One region of the Phreatobacter oligotrophus genome, then DNA from elsewhere that is predicted to be linked to it. Evidence: riboswitches for the same ligand, from Rfam matches in the RefSeq annotation. Region 1 holds a riboswitch; each other region holds the start of a gene.
What was found. A riboswitch is a leader RNA that binds a small molecule or an ion and turns the genes downstream of it on or off. The one in region 1 is predicted to bind cobalamin.
Positions count from the first base shown of each region.

Region 1 (5,205 bases):
TGAAGCACCAGCCGCAGAAGGTCGCGGCCATGGAGGGCAACTGGGAGACCGGTCCCGCCAAGCCGCTGCTCCTCTTCGCCTGGCCCGACGAGAAGGCGCGCGAGAACCGCTTCGAGATCGGCGTGCCCTATGGCGCCAGCCTCATCCTCAAGCATGACCCGCAGGGCGTCATTCCCGGCCTCAACGACTATCAGGGCAAGCATCCGCCAGTGGCGCCGGTCTTCTTCGCCTTCCGCATCATGGTCGGCGTCGGCATGCTGATGCTGCTGGTCTCGTGGGGCGGCGCCTTCTGGCTGTGGCGGCGCGGCGAGCCGCATCCCTGGCTCGCCCGCGGCCTCGTCGCCATGACCTTCTCGGGTTGGGTCGCGACTCTCGCCGGCTGGTACGTCACCGAGATCGGCCGCCAGCCCTGGCTCGTCTCGGGCGTGCTGCGCACGGCGGACGCGGTCTCGGCGGTGCCGGCCGCGATGGTGGCGACGACGCTGGTCGGCTACCTCCTCGTTTATGCGGCGCTGCTCGCGGCCTATATCGCCACGCTGTTCCTGCTCGCCCGCAAGGGTGCGGCCGGCAAGCCGGTGGAGACGGGTCCGACGCCGCATCCCAACGCCTTCGTCGCGGCGGAGTGAGCCTGATGTTCAACGATCCCGCCGTCTGGCTGCCGCTCGCCTTCGCCGCCCTGATGGGCCTGTCGATCCTGATCTATGTCGTCCTCGACGGCTTCGATCTCGGGGTGGGCATCCTCTTTCCCGGCGCCAGCGGCGCGGAGCGCGACCGCATGGTCGCCTCGATCGGCCCCTTCTGGGACGCCAACGAGACCTGGCTGGTGCTGGCCATCGGCCTGCTGCTCGTCGCCTTCCCCATCGCCCACGGCATGATCCTCACCGCGCTCTACCTGCCGGTGGCGCTGATGCTGGTGGCGCTGATCCTGCGCGGCGTCGCCTTCGAGTTCCGCGCCAAGGCGGAGGCCTCGTGGAAGCCGCTGTGGGACCGCGCCTTCTTCGGCGGCTCGCTGCTCACCGCGCTGACCCAGGGCTACATGCTCGGCCTCTATGTGACCGGGCTCGAGAGCACGCTGCCCACCGTCTCCTTTGGGCTGCTGACGGCGGTCTGCGTCGCCGCCGGCTATGCGCTGATGGGCGCGGCCTGGCTCATCATCAAGACCGAGGGCGATTTGCAGCGCTATGCGGTGAAGCGGGCGCGGCTGGCGCTGGTGGTCACCATGATCGGCTTCCTCGCCATCTCGGTGGCGACGCCGCTCGTCTCGCCGCGCATCTTCACCAAGTGGTTCTCGCTGCCGGAGATCCTCTTCCTGTCGCCGCTGCCGATCACCGCCGGCCTCCTCGCCGTGGCGGTCTTCATCGCCCTCTCGCATCTGCCGGATTCGCGCGACCGGTTCCGCTGGGTGCCCTTCGCAGGCTCCGCCGGCATCATGGTGCTGGCCTTCTTCGGCCTCGCCTATTCCTTCTATCCGTTCATCGTCCCGGACAGGCTCACCATCTATGCGGCGGCGGCTGCGCCCGAGAGCCTCGCGATCATCCTCTTCGGCGCGCTCATCGTCGTGCCGGTCATCATCGCCTATTCGGCCTTCGCCTACTGGGTGTTCCGCGGCAAGGCCGGCGAGCTGCGCTACGACTGATCGGGCTCGCCCTTGCCCCGGCGGCCCTTGCCGGGGAAGAGCTTGTCCTTCCAGTCCAGCGCCTTGACGATGCGCGAGCCGAGGCTGAGGAGCTGGATCAACCGCTCGGTCTCCAGCCGCTCGACGTCGTCGTACCAGGTGGTGAGCAGGTCGATGGCCTCATGCATGGCCTGCATCCGCCCCTGGGCGTAGCGCTCGGCCTCCGACCCCGGCTGCTCCATCAGCAATTCGCGCAGGACCGTCATGGTCGGGTCGATCTCGCGGCGCTTCCTCTGCTCGACCAGCTTGCGGACGATGGCCCAGACATCGTCGAGCGTGACGTAGAAGTCGCGGCGCTCGCCGGGCACATGCTTCAGCCGGATGAGCTCCCAGCTCTGCAATTCCTTCAGGGCCATGGCGACGTTGGAGCGCGCCACGCCCAGGGCATCGACGAGATCGTCGGCGCAGAGCGGCCGGTCGGCGAGGAAGAACACCGCATAGACCTGGCCGACGGTGCGGTTGATGCCCCAGCGCGAGCCCATCTCGCCGAAATGGAGCACGAAGGCCTGAATGAGCGGCGGAAGGTTCATCGGTTGGATCAGCCTTATCGGTCGCACCGCACTAGCGGAAGGGGCCCTGCCGATCAACGCCGATGCGTTCACCATGTGCGGCAGGCGACGTTGAGCGCCCCCTTGGGTTGTGCAACCTTGGCCCCACGAGCAGTGCCCGCCGCGGCGGGTGAAACGGGAATGCGGTGGGGGTTCGCCCGAAGCCGCGGCTGCCCCCGCAACTGTAGGCGACGAGCCCCGTCGACAGCCACTGGCCGAGAGGCCGGGAAGGCCGATGGGGCGCTGGAGTCGCGAGCCAGGAGACCGGCTGCTCGGGAACGCTGCTGATGGACGCAGCCCGGCGGGGAGCACGGGCGGCGCGCTGGCGAGGCCGAATGCCAGGTCTCGACCGTCAGGGCTGGCCTTCTGGCGCCGTGCGCCGGGACAGGATTCGTGTCACCTCCATTCCCTCCGACCGGCCTCGTGACGCTCGTCCTCGGCGGCGCGCGATCCGGAAAATCCGCCCATGCCGAGCGCCTCGCGCTGGGAGCCGGCGGCGAGCCCGTCTACATCGCCACGGCGGAAGCCCATGACGAGGAAATGGCGGAGCGCATCGCCCGCCACCGCGCCGACCGGCAGGGGCGCGGCTGGACCACGGTGGAGGAGCCGCTGGACCTGGCCGGCGCCATCGGGCGCGAAGCCCGCCCGGGCCGCTCCCTGCTCGTCGACTGCCTGACCCTGTGGCTCTCCAATGTCATGCTCGCCGGTCGCGATCCGGCCGACGCGCAGGAAGCGCTGGTGACCGCCCTCGGCGGGGCAGCGGCGCCCGTCGTCCTCGTCTCCAACGAGGTCGGGCTCGGCCTCGTGCCGGAGACTCCCCTCGGCCGCGCCTTCCGCGATGCCCAGGGCCGGCTCAACCAGGCCATCGCCGCCAGGGCGGACCGCGTTGTTTTCGTCGCCGCCGGCCTGCCCCTCACCCTGAAACCTGCCTGACACGTCATTTCCGAAAGATGTTTTCCATGACCGATACGTCCATGACCGATACGTCCAGCGCCGATGCCGTCGCCGATGCTCGCCATGCCGAGAAGATGAAGAAGGTGCAGGTGGCCCGCGCCCGCATGATGGCCACCAAGACGGTCGAGAAGGGCCTGCTCATCGTCCATACCGGCACCGGCAAGGGAAAGACCTCCGCCGCGCTCGGCATGGTCTTCCGCCATATCGGCCACGGCATGCCCGTCGCGGTGGTGCAGTTCACCAAGGCCGAGTCCTTCGTCACCGGCGAAGCGCTGCTGCTGCGCCGCTTTCCCGACCTCTGCACCCTCGCCATCATGGGCGACGGCTTCACCTGGGACACGCAGGACCGCGCCGCCGATATCGCCTCGGCCCGTGCGGCCTGGGAGCTGTCGAAGGAATTCATCCGCGACGACCGCCACGCCATGGTGCTGCTGGATGAGCTGAACATCGTGTTGCGCTACGGCTACCTGCCCGTCGAGGAGGTCGTCGATTTCCTCAAGGCCGAGACGCCGCCGGGCAAGCATGTCGTCATCACCGGACGCAACGCGCCGGCCGAGCTCGTCACCATGGCGGACCTCGTCACCGAGATGACCCTGGTGAAGCACCCGTTCCGCGACGGCGTCAAAGCGCAGAAGGGCATCGAGTTTTGACCCGTCGCACGCCCGCCCTGATGCTGCAGGGCACCGGCTCCAATGTTGGGAAATCCACCCTCGTCGCGGGTCTCGCCCGGGCCCTGCACCGGCGCGGCTTCGCGGTGCGGCCCTTCAAGCCGCAGAACATGTCGAACAATGCCGCCGTCACCGTCGATGGCGGCGAGATCGGGCGTGCCCAGGCGCTTCAGGCGCGCGCGGCCGGCGTCGCCCCGTCGGTGCACATGAATCCGGTGCTGCTCAAGCCGGAAACCGACAAGGGCGCGCAGGTCATCGTCCAGGGCCGTCGCGCCGGGACGCTTGAGGCCAGGAGCTTCGGGGCCCGCAAGGGCGAGCTCATGCCGAAGGTGATGGAAAGCTTCGCCCATCTCGAGGCCGAAGCCGACATCGTCCTCGTCGAGGGCGCCGGCAGTCCGGCCGAGATCAACCTGCGGGCCGGCGACATCGCCAATATGGGTTTCGCGCTGGCCGCGGATGTGCCGGTCGTCCTCGTCGGCGACATCGACCGGGGTGGCGTGATCGCCAGCCTCGTCGGCACCCATGCGGTGATCGCGCCGGAGGAACGTGCGCTCGTGAGGGGTTTCCTCATCAACAAGTTCCGCGGCGAGGTCTCGCTGTTCGATGGCGGCCTCACCGCCATCACGGAGCGGACCGGCTGGCACTCCATGGGCGTCGTGCCATGGTTCGCCGAGGCGCATCGCCTGCCGGCGGAAGACGCGCTCGACCTCGCGCGTCCGAAGGGCGACCGGGGGCGGCTGGTGGTCGCCGTGCCGATCCTCTCCCGCATCGCCAATTTCGACGATCTCGACCCGCTGGCCCAGGAGCCGGAGGTCGACTTGCGCTTCGTGGCGCCCGGCGAGCCGCTGCCGGCGGAGGCGTCCCTCGTCATCCTGCCGGGGTCCAAGTCGACGATCGGCGACCTCGCCGGCTTGCGCGCCGTCGGCTGGGACATCGATCTCGCCGCCCATCTGCGCCGCGGCGGACGGGTGCTCGGCATTTGCGGCGGCTACCAGATGCTCGGCCGGTCCATCGCCGACCCCGAGGGGCTGGAGGGGCCGCGCGGTTCGGCGCAGGGGCTCGGCCATCTCGACATCCATACGGTGCTGACGCCCGACAAGACGGTGAGGCCGGTGAGCGGCGTCCATCTGGCGAGCGGCGAGCGGGTGGAGGGCTATGAGATCCATCTCGGCCGGACGACCGGGCCGGACTGCATGCGGCCCATCCTCCATATCGACGGCCGCTGCGACGGCGCGATCAGCGCCGACGGGCTGGTGGAGGGCTGCTACGTCCACGGGCTCTTTGCCGACGACCGGTTCCGCAATGCCTATCTCAGGAATTTCGGGCGGGCGAGCGATCTGGCCTACGAGGCGACGGTCGA
Region 1 covers NZ_PZZL01000003.1:165,038-170,242, reverse strand. The annotation lists gene C8P69_RS08000 (cytochrome ubiquinol oxidase subunit I) at 1-626, shown strand, start outside; gene C8P69_RS07995 (cytochrome d ubiquinol oxidase subunit II) at 632-1,636, shown strand; gene C8P69_RS07990 (GbsR/MarR family transcriptional regulator) at 1,627-2,205, opposite strand; cobalamin riboswitch at 2,319-2,510, shown strand; gene cobU (bifunctional adenosylcobinamide kinase/adenosylcobinamide-phosphate guanylyltransferase) at 2,617-3,156, shown strand; gene cobO (cob(I)yrinic acid a,c-diamide adenosyltransferase) at 3,198-3,827, shown strand; gene C8P69_RS07975 (cobyric acid synthase) at 3,848-5,205, shown strand, end outside.

Region 2 (5,205 bases), on a different contig from region 1:
AGCGGGCAAGCCATGCCGCGCGCTGTTTGTCGTCGGCGAAAATTCCGTGGATATAGGTGCCGACCACCAGGCCATTGGCTGAAATCGCGCCCTCGGGCGTTCCGTCCGCGAGATGCGCGAACGGCCGCGCACGGTCGGATCCTTCCGTCACACCCATGTGCATTTCGTAGCCGGAGAAGGAGACACCGTCGCGTGTCGTTCCGCTGCTCAGCTCCAGTCTTTTCTCCGGCGACAGCACCGTTTCGACGTCGAGCAAACCTAATCCCGGCACCGTTCCGGCCGGCCCTTCGATGCCGCTCGGATCGGCGATGCTCTTGCCCAACATTTGATAGCCGCCGCACAGCCCAAGCACCATTCCACCCCGGCGGACATGCGCGGCGATATCGACGTCGAAGCCGCTCTCACGCAGCGCCCTTAGCCCGGCAATGGTCGTTTTCGATCCGGGAAGGATCACCAGGTCCGCATCGCCGGGCAATGCTTGGCCGGGATGGACGCGGATCAGGTTGATGTTGGATTCAGCTTCAAGCGGATCGAGGTCATCGAAGTTGGCGATCTGCGGCAGGATGGGAACGGCGATCACAAGCTTGGCGTTGTCGCGCCGCCGGGTTGGACGATCCAGCGCCAACGAATCCTCAGCCGGAAGATTCCGCGACTCGGAAAAGTAGGGAACCAAGCCAAGCGAAGGCCAGCCGGTAGCAGCGACAATTGCGTCATCGCCGGCGGCGAACAAGCTTGGGTCGCCGCTGAATTTGTTGACGATGAAGCCTTGGACAAGCGCGGCGTCTTCGGGATCGAGAACGGCCTTGGTGCCGATCAGACTTGCAATCACGCCGCCGCGGTCAATGTCGCCGATGATCACGACAGGCGTATCGGTTGCACGCGCGAAACCCATGTTGGCGATGTCATGTTTCCGCAAATTGATTTCCGAGGCGCTTCCCGCGCCTTCGACCAGGATCAGATCGGCTTCTTGCTTCAAGCGTTCGAAACTGTCGAGCACGTAGGGCATTATTTTGGGTTTCATGCGCATGTATTCGATGCCTTTCGCCGTGCCATAGACTTTTCCCTGCACGACGATTTGCGCGCCGACTTGACTCTGTGGCTTGAGGAGCACCGGGTTCATGTGAATGCTGGGCGGCACGCCGGCGGCGCGCGCTTGCAGCGCCTGCGCGCGGCCGATCTCGCCCCCGTCGGCTGCGACCGCGGCGTTATTGGACATGTTTTGCGCCTTGAATGGGCGAACCCGCAGTCCGCGTTTGGTGTAGGCGCGCGCGAGGCCGGCGACGATGAGCGATTTGCCCACGTCGGAGCCGGTGCCCTGAAACATAATCGCGCGTGCGGCCACTGTCAGAACTCCAAATCTTAAAACTCGATGCCGGGCTGTGCCTTCACGCCGGCCTTGAAGTGATGTTTGACGAGGGTCATGTCGGTGACCAGATCGGCCGCGGCGATCAGGTCGGGCTTGGCGTTGCGGCCGGTGATGACCACGTGCAGGTCGGGTCGCCTCGCGGCGAGCGTTGAGATGACCGCCCGCAGATCGAGATAATCATAGCGCAGCGCGATGTTCAGCTCATCGAGGATGAGGAGCGCGAGCGTCGGGTCGGCCATCAGTTCGCAGGCTTTGTTCCAGGCGCGTTCTGCCGCGGCGACGTCGCGCTTAAGGTCCTGCGTATCCCAGGTGAAGCCTTCGCCCATGGTGTGCCAGACCACCTGATCGCCGAAGGTCTCCAGCGCGTCGCGTTCCGCCGAATGCCAGGCACCCTTGATGAATTGGATAACGCCGACGCGCCGCCCGCGTCCGAGCATGCGGAGCGCGAGCCCGAAAGCCGCGGTCGACTTGCCCTTGCCGGTACCGGTGTGGATGATCAGCAGGCCCTTCTCGACTGTCTTTTCCGCGATCTCGGCGTCCTGCACCGCCTTTCGCTTTTCCATCTTGGCGCGGTGGCGTTCGGCTTCGGTCTCGTCGATGATCTTGCTCATGGCGTTCCCTTTACGAACATCGGCAGCCCTGCGACGACGAGGACGACGCGGTCGGCACGCGCCGCGATCCGCTGATTGAGCCGCCCTTGCAGATCGCGAAATCGCCGAGCTTGTGCGTTCTCTGGCACGATGCCAAATCCGACCTCGTTGCTGACCAGAACGAGCGGCGTCTTGCGCGTCGTCATTGCGGTTTCGAGGCGCTCAACTTCGGCGTCGATGTCGCGTTCCTTGAGCATCAGATTTGAGAGCCACAGCGTCAGGCAATCGACGAGAATTGCGCTCGATGCCGCTGCGGTGGAGATCGCCCCAGCGAGGTCGAGCGGCGCTTCGACCGTTTGCCAATCGCGTCCGCGACGATCGCGGTGCTTGGCGATCCGCGCCGCCATCTCGTCGTCCAATGGTTCCGCGGTCGCGACGTATATCCAGGGCGGTCGCGACGCCATGACAGCCGATTCCGCATAGCGGCTTTTGCCCGACCGGGCGCCGCCGAGGACAAGGGTCAATTGCGGGCCGTCGCTTGCCAATAGACCATCCACCATTCAAATCATCACCCTAAGCCGGCGCGGTCCTTTGAACCATATTGCCCACCCAAAAGGCTAGGGCCGCACCGGCGCGCCAACTGGTGCGTCCATTGACAAAGCCGCCATCTGGCCATTTATAGGTCTGGAACTGACGGTCTTTTCGAACAGAAGAGCGAAAAGGGAATGCGGTGCGGGACGAAGGTCCCAATTCCGTAGCTGCCCCCGCAACTGTAAGCGGCGAGCTCGTGCCACAATGCCACTGGGACATTCCCGGGAAGGCGGTGACGGGCGGTGACCCGCAAGCCAGGAGACCTGCCGTTAGTTCCGTCACGTGCCGGGCGGGGTGCCCTGGCACAAACAACGCTGTGACGGCCTCATCGGGCGGCGTATGCCGTTCGAGCACCCGAGATTAATGCGGATCGCTCCAAGGAGGAGCAGCGCGGGTGACAATGGCCGATAATTCCAACAACGCAGACATTGAGGCGCGTAACGGCGCGACAGCCATCATCTATGTCTGCACGACGTGCCGGCAGCCCGACGATCCGGACGATGCGCCACGCCCCGGCGCGGCGCTTGCCGCGGCAACGGCGCGTGCGGCTGAAAACACCGATATCACCGTTCAACCGTTGCGCTGCCTTGCTAATTGCAAGCGCGGCTGCAGCGCGGTGATGCGACGGACCGATGCATCGGCCCCCGCGTGGACTTACGTATTCGGTCATCTCGATCCGGCGGCGGACGCGCAGGCGTTGGTGCAAGGCGCGCAGCTTCTCGCTCAATCGGCCGACGGCTTGATGCCGTGGCGCGACCGGCCGGACGCCTTGAAGCGGGGATTGATCGCGCGGGTGCCGCCGTTTGATTTTCAGGAGCCGAGCGAATGACGGATGAGCTTGCGCGCGTTCCATGTACGATCGTCACCGGCTTTCTGGGGGCCGGCAAGACGACGCTGATCCGTCACGTGCTGGCCAATGCGAACGGGCGCCGGCTCGCCATCATCGTCAATGAATTTGGCGATGTCGGCATCGACGGCGAAATCTTGAAGGGTTGCGGCGACGAAACCTGCCCCGAGGAGAATATCGTCGAGCTTGCGAACGGGTGCCTGTGTTGCACCGTGGCCGACGAGTTTGTCCCGGCGCTCGACGTCATTCTCGCGCTCCGTCCTAAGGTCGAACACATCGTGATCGAGACCTCCGGGCTCGCGCTGCCAAAGCCGCTGGTCCAAGCGTTCCACTGGCCGTCGATCAAGAATCGCGTGACCGTGGATGGCGTGGTCGCGGTCGTCGATGGCGCGGCGCTGGCCGACGGCCAGGTGTCGGGCGACATGAAGGCGCTGGCCACGCAGCGTGCGGCGGACAACGCGCTCGATCATGACGATCCGATCGAAGAAGTGTTCCAAGATCAGATCGCATGCGCCGATCTTGTCGTGATGAACAAATGCGATCTTCTTGATCAATCGGGGATCGACAAAGCGTCGGCGTCAATCGCCAAGGCCTTGCCGCGCGCGGTCAAGGTCGTGCAGGTGTCGAACGGCAAGGTCGATGCGCCGACGCTGCTCGGCCTCAATGTCGGCACCGAAGCCGATATCGAAAACCGCCGGACGTTGCATGACGACGAGCTCGATCATGATCACGACGATTTCGACAGCTTCGTCGTGCCGCTGCCTGAGATCGACGACCCGGCGGCGCTGACGGGTCTCGTGGCGGCGACCGCCGAGGCGACCGGCGTGCTGCGGATCAAGGGTTTCGCGGCGGTGCGCGGCAAGCCGATGCGGCTCTTGGTGCAGGCGGTCGGCCCGCGCGTCACGTCGCACTACGATCGCCCCTGGGCCGCGTCGGAAAAGCGCGAGACGCGCCTAGTGGTGATCGGGCTTAAGGGACTAGACCGCGCCGTCATCACGCGCATGCTCAGTGGATGATCGATGCATCTATTGACGACCAGCTCAGCGAGCCTTGACGACATCGTCGAGCCGGTCGATCTCGGTCAGCCGCCCGGCGATATCGCTATTCTTTCGTTTGCCGACAGCGATCTAGGCGGACTTGCCGCAGCCTGGGCCGTCGAGCGCGAGACGTTGCCGAGCGTCCGTCTGGTGCAATTGCGCGATCTCAAGCACCCGATGTCGGTCGACCTCTGGATCGATCGCGTTGGCCGCCATGCCAAGGTGATCGTCGTCCGTCTGCTCGGCGGGCTCGTTTGGTGGCAATACGGAATTGAGCGGCTCGCCGTGCTCGCGCAGGAACGCGGCATCGCGCTGGCAGTGTTACCCGGCGAGGATCGCGACGATCCGCGGCTTGCCGAGATATCGACGCTGCCGTCCGACGAACTCGCGGCCTTGCTGCGCTACTTCCGTGAGGGTGGCCGTGACAATCTTCGCGCGCTCTTGCGCCGGTTGTCCGGACATGCAGGGGCGGCGTTGAAATATTCCGAACCCAGCCCGCTGCCACGGGCCGGTGGATACACGCCGGCGGAACAAACGATTGATCTCGATCGCCTCCTGAGCACGATTACGCACGGGCGGCCGGTGATCCCGATCGTCTTTTACAGGTCGATGCTGCTGGCCGCGGACGTTGCGCCGATCGATGCGCTCTATCATGCGCTGGTCGCGCGTGGGCTCGCGCCGGCGCCGCTGTTCGTCACCAGCCTGAAGGATGCCGAAGCCGCCTTGTTCCTACGCGCGGCATTATCGCGGTTGGCTCCCGCTGTGATCGTCACC
Region 2 covers NZ_PZZL01000020.1:3,247-8,451, forward strand. The annotation lists gene C8P69_RS21630 (cobyric acid synthase) at 1-1,342, opposite strand, end outside; gene cobO (cob(I)yrinic acid a,c-diamide adenosyltransferase) at 1,360-1,977, opposite strand; gene cobU (bifunctional adenosylcobinamide kinase/adenosylcobinamide-phosphate guanylyltransferase) at 1,974-2,516, opposite strand; cobalamin riboswitch at 2,634-2,832, shown strand; gene C8P69_RS21645 (DUF1636 family protein) at 2,948-3,376, shown strand; gene cobW (cobalamin biosynthesis protein CobW) at 3,373-4,410, shown strand; gene cobN (cobaltochelatase subunit CobN) at 4,414-5,205, shown strand, end outside.
Region 2: another riboswitch for cobalamin. It lies ahead of C8P69_RS21645 (DUF1636 family protein); the one in region 1 lies ahead of cobU (bifunctional adenosylcobinamide kinase/adenosylcobinamide-phosphate guanylyltransferase).

Region 3 (5,205 bases), on a different contig from region 1:
GAATAGGGGCGCGGCGCATAGGCGGAGATGGAGCCGTTGTTGATGATGCGGCCGCCCTTCGGGGTCTGCGCGCGCATCATCCGCATGGCCTCGCGGGCGCAGAGGAACGAGCCGGTGAGGTTGACGTCGACGACCTGGCGCCACTTCTCGATCGGCAGCTCGTCCAGCGGCACGGCCTGGGCGCCCATGCCGGCATTGTTGAAGAGCACGTCGATGCGGCCGAAGCGGTCCTTGACCAGCTTGAACAGGGCGGCGACGGAGGCCTCGTCCGAGACGTCGGTGGGGGCGGCGACGACGGTCGCACCGCCGGCCATCGCCACGGTCTTCTCCAGTTCGTCCTTGCGGCGGCCCGCCACGACAACGGCATAGCCCGCCTTGGCGAGCGCCAGGGCCGAAGCCCGCCCGATGCCGGAGCCTGCGCCCGTGACCACTGCGATACGCTGAGACATGCTGATCCTCCCGATGCGGCGGGCACTGCCGGCCCGCTCGTCTGCCGAGCGGGAGACTGGCCGAAAGCCGCGCCCCTGTCGACGGGGGCGCGGCAAGGCAGCGATGCGAAACGGTTTAAACCGCGGCGCGGCGGCTCACTCGCCGCCGAGCTTCACGCGCATGCCGGCATAGACGGCAGCGCCCGGCCCCTGGTAGCCGAAGACCTCCTGGTAGCGCTGGCCGAAGAGGTTTTCGCCGCGCACATAGACGGTCGCATTGCGGTTGAGTTCGTGGGAGATCTGCGCGCCCACCAGCGTGTAGGCGCCGAGCCGCACGTCCGTGGCGCCGGCCGGCCCGAAGAAGCTGTCCCGCATGGTGCCGTTGTGGGCGACGGTGACTGTGACCTTCGTCTTGTCGTCCGGCAGGGTCGCCACCGCCGAGAGGCTCGCGGCATGGCGCGGACGGCGCAGCGCCTCCTTGCCGACATAGACGCCGCCGACGAGTTCGGCCGACTGGGTGTCCGTGTAGGTGTAGGAGCCGGTGATCGACAGCCAGCCGAGCGGGCGCGCCGTCACTGCCACCTCGACGCCCTGGCGGGTCGTCTCGAAGGGCAGGTTGATCGCCGTGCCGCCGGACTGGACGATGGCATCGCGCACGCTGGCGCGGAAATAGGTGACGTCGGTCACGAGCTTGCCGCCGAACCAGCGCTGCTCGATGCCGGCATCCCAGCCGATGGAATGTTCAGGCCGCAGCGTCGGGTTGCCGGTGAAATTGGCGAAGAAGCCGAAGAGCTCGAAGAAGGTCGGGTTGGTCACGCCCTTGCCGATCGATGCGTGCAGCTTCGTGCCGGTGCCAAGCGTCTGGGCCGCCGTCACGCGCCAGGTCAGCGCATTGCGGAAGGCAGAGTTCCAGTCCTGGCGGAGCGCGCCGGAGAGCGACAGGCCGGTCGGCAGGCTGACGAGATACTCGCCGAACAGGCCCTTGCGCTCGCGCGAGCGGCCCGCGCCGGCATAGGTGTCGTTGACGAAGGGCCCGAAGAAACCATCGCTCTCGTAGTAGTAGCGGAAATGCTCGCGGGTGATGTCGGCGCCGCCGACGACGGTGTGGCGGGCGCCGAGCAGGCCGGGCGTCTCGAACGTATAGGCCGAGCGGTACTCCGCCCGGTTGCGCTCGGTGCGCGACCAGAAGCCCTGGCTCTCGAGGAAGCCGAAGGCCGAGACATAGCTGTCGCGGGCATTGGTCGACTGCTGCGAGGTGTCGGCGGAGAAGCGATGCGTCCAGGCCCCGTCGAGCAGCTTGGCAGTGGCGGCGACACGGCCCTGGATGTCGTTGGCGGTGTTGCGCCCGGTGCCGGCGGCAAGGAAGCCGTAGTTCGGATCGGTGACGAAGCCCGGTCCGAAGGCGGTGTTGCCGGGATTGTAGAAGCCGCTGCGGCTGACCATCCGGAACACGCCCTCGACGTCGAACCAGTCGGCAAGGTCCGCGCCGATCTTGGCGGAGAGCGAGCCCATGTCCGAGCCGTTGGGCCGCGTGGTGCCGGGCGCGACGACGAAGCCGCCGGAGCGCAGGCCCGAAATGGAGATGGCGGCGTGGAAGGGACCCTGCGCGCCGCGGACGGTCGCCGAGCCCTGGAGCGTGCCGAAGGACCCGCCCTCGATCCGCGCCGTCAGCTCAGGCTTGGCGAGGCCGCGGCCCGACTTGGTGGTGATGGAGATGACGCCAGCCTGGGCATTGGGGCCCCAGATACCGGATTGCGGGCCACGGATCACCTCGATCCGCGCGATGCTGTCCACCGGCAGGTTGGCGAGGTCGGCATCGCCCGAGTTCACGTCGTTGATGGGAATGCCGTCGACCACCACCAGGACCTGGTTGGATTCGGCGCCGCGCACGCGCGTCTGGGTGAGGCTGCCGCGGCCGCCGGACTGGTTGACGGCGACGCCGGGCACGAGGCGCAGCACGTCCGGGACGCTTGCCGCGCCCTGGTTGGCGATGTCCTCGGCGGTGATGACGGTGACGGCCGAGCCGACGCGCGGGGCCTCCAGCGGCACGTTGCTGGCGCCGAACACGGTGATTTCGGGCAGTTGCGCCGCGGGGAGCGGCGGCTGCTGCGCTGCGACGGGACCGGGAACGAGAATCACCGCCGCCGTGGCGAGCAGAACGGAAAGACGTTGACGACGGGGGAGACGGGAAACGACAGGCATGGCGGAACTCCGCTGCGGACCCAGATGGTCGCGGAATTCCGGCCTGAAGAGGCCAAACGTCCGCGACGGTGGTGTCACGGATCAAGCGGAAGGGACCGCTCCCGGGCGCGCCTCCCGCACGCACGGACAGTGACGTCGCGTCGGCCGGTCTCCTGGCTCGCGGGTCGTCGCCCGGTCCCCGCCTTCCCGAAGCCCGAACGGGGCGTCAGTGGCTGATGGGGGAGGGCTCACCGCTTACAGTTGCGGGGGCAGCTGCGGCCTTGCGGAGGGCCATGAGGCCCGCCACGCACCGCATTCCCGTGGCCGTCCCTTGCGGGCGGCCGCCGTCGCGTGCCCCATGAATGCGCCGGGTTGCGACAATGTGTCAATCCGGCGGCAAGCGGATGCCCCCATGCGAAAGGCCCGCCGTTGCCGGCGGGCCTTCCGATCAGAGCGCTGGGCGTCAGGTCAGATGGACGGGGTCCACTGGGCCGGGACGAGCTGGAAACCGGCGCCGTCCTTGGCGATGTAGCCGTTGGACGGGAAGGGCGCGTGGTAGAAGTGCACGCGGGTCTTCTCGCTCGCCGCCATGTCGAGCAGCTGGCGACGGGTCGCGCGGGCGGCATCGGCATCCATGTCGAAGATCGCCGACCAGTCGGGATTGCGCACGAAGAGGGCGGGGTGGTTGGTCACGTCCGCCATGTAGACGAGCTTGGCATTGCCCGAGGAGATCATGAACACGCTGTGGCCCGGCGAGTGGCCATAGGCCGGCATCGAGGTCACGCCCGGGGCCACTTCCGCGCCCGGCTTGAACTGCTTCACGGCGGAGGCGACCGGCGAGAAGACGCGGCGGCAGTTCTGGAAGGCGCCGCGCATGGCCTCCGGAGCGGCGTTCATGCGCTCGTCCGACATCCAGAAGGCCCATTCCGGCTCCGGAACCTGGATCTCGGCATTCGGGAAGACGGCGGTGCCGTCGCGCAGGCGGATGCCGTTGATGTGGTCGCCGTGGAAGTGGCTGATGATCACCGAGGAGACGGTGGCCGGATCGAAGCCGGCGGCGCGGAAATTCGCCATCCAGGTGCCCGAGGTCGGAGCGCCGGTATTGCCGTTGCCGGTGTCGAGCAGGACGACCTTGCCGCCGGTCTCGACGACGAGGGTGTTGAAGGGGATCGGGACGGCATTGGTCGGCAGGAAGGCCGAGGCCATGGCAGCCTGAACCGCCGGCAGCTCGGCATTGCGGACGAAGCCCTCGAGCGGACGGGCGAAGAAGCCGTCATTGATGGCGGTGACGGTGATGTCGCCGACCTTGTAGCGGTAGAAGCCGGGGGCCTGGACGGCCGCGGCGGCAGCCTGGGCGAAGGTCTCGCGGGAGGCGGCGGTGAGGAAAGCCGGGGCGGCGAGGGCCGCAGCGCCGGTGGCGAGGGCATGGCGGCGATTGATCGTGGTCATGGTGTCCTCCGACAGGGGCGCAGCCGCCGACAGGTATGCGGACGGCGAGGCAGTAAATTGCCGGAACCGGCCCGCCGTCCAGTGCTTGTCACATGAATGTGACCGCTTGTTTCTCCCGCGCCTCAGCGCGAGGAGACGCGGGTGTTGGCGCGGGCCACGGCGGCCACCGCCTCGGTGCGGTCCCGCACCACGATCAGCCGGCGGATTTCGCCGCGCAGGAAGGCCTGCAGGAAGCGATCGTAGTCCTTGATGGAGATGCAGCCGTTGGAGTCGCCGTTCGGCCCGAGCAGGTAGGTGTGGGCGAGCAGGCCGGCGCGGCCATGGATGGCCTGGCTGCCGCCAACCGGGTTGAGGCGGATGGCGCGCACGCCGTGGAACAGTGCCTCGCGCTCGGTCAGGTCATAGACATGCGGCGGGGTCGGGCCGCGCATCCGCACATGGGCATAGCGGACGTCGTTGCGATAGGCGCCGAGGCCGGACTGGGCCTCCAGCTTCTCGCCGTTCGGCAGGTAGACCATGCGCGAGCCGATGTCATAGATCGCGACGCCCATGGGCGGACGCGGCGCCGGGCCGCCGATCCCGAAGGAGAAACCGCCGCCGAGGCCGCCACCGCGGGAGGCCCCGGCATCGGTGCCGAGATTGCCGTCGCTCGGGGCATAGGCGAGCTGCGGGCCGTCGCCCTGGCCGTCGCGGCGGGGGCCGAAGAGGCGCTCGAAGAAGTTGCGGCCATCCGGCTGGGCCGGAGCGGGCGCGGCGGCGGCCTGCTGCTCGCGGCCGTTGCGGCGGGTGGCGATGCGCGGCGCTTCGGGTGTCGCGGCGGCGGCGGGCGCGTCGGAGGGCCGGCGCATCGGCAGCGGCGCGACCAGGGTCGTGTCGGGGCCGTCCTCGTCCTCCTCGGCGGCGGCGGCGCCGGCGCTGCCCGGACGGGCGAGCGGCATGGGGGCAAGCGGCAGGCCCGGCCGGCTCTCGAGACCGACATCGCGGCCGGGCAGGCTCGCCAGCACCAGCGGGCCGGTCGGCAGGGCAGGGGCGGCCTGCGCCGCGGGAGCCGGCGCGTGGATATGGGCGGCGAGGGGGCGGGCCGTGGCGAAGGTCTGGCGGCCGGCGCCGAGGTCGTAGGCGGGATCCAGCAGCGGCGCGAAGGAGC
Region 3 covers NZ_PZZL01000013.1:23,677-28,881, forward strand. The annotation lists gene C8P69_RS20580 (SDR family oxidoreductase) at 1-449, opposite strand, end outside; gene C8P69_RS20585 (TonB-dependent receptor plug domain-containing protein) at 585-2,630, opposite strand; cobalamin riboswitch at 2,756-2,973, opposite strand; gene C8P69_RS20590 (MBL fold metallo-hydrolase) at 3,078-4,058, opposite strand; gene C8P69_RS20595 (DUF2778 domain-containing protein) at 4,181-5,205, opposite strand, start outside.
Region 3: another riboswitch for cobalamin. It lies ahead of C8P69_RS20585 (TonB-dependent receptor plug domain-containing protein); the one in region 1 lies ahead of cobU (bifunctional adenosylcobinamide kinase/adenosylcobinamide-phosphate guanylyltransferase).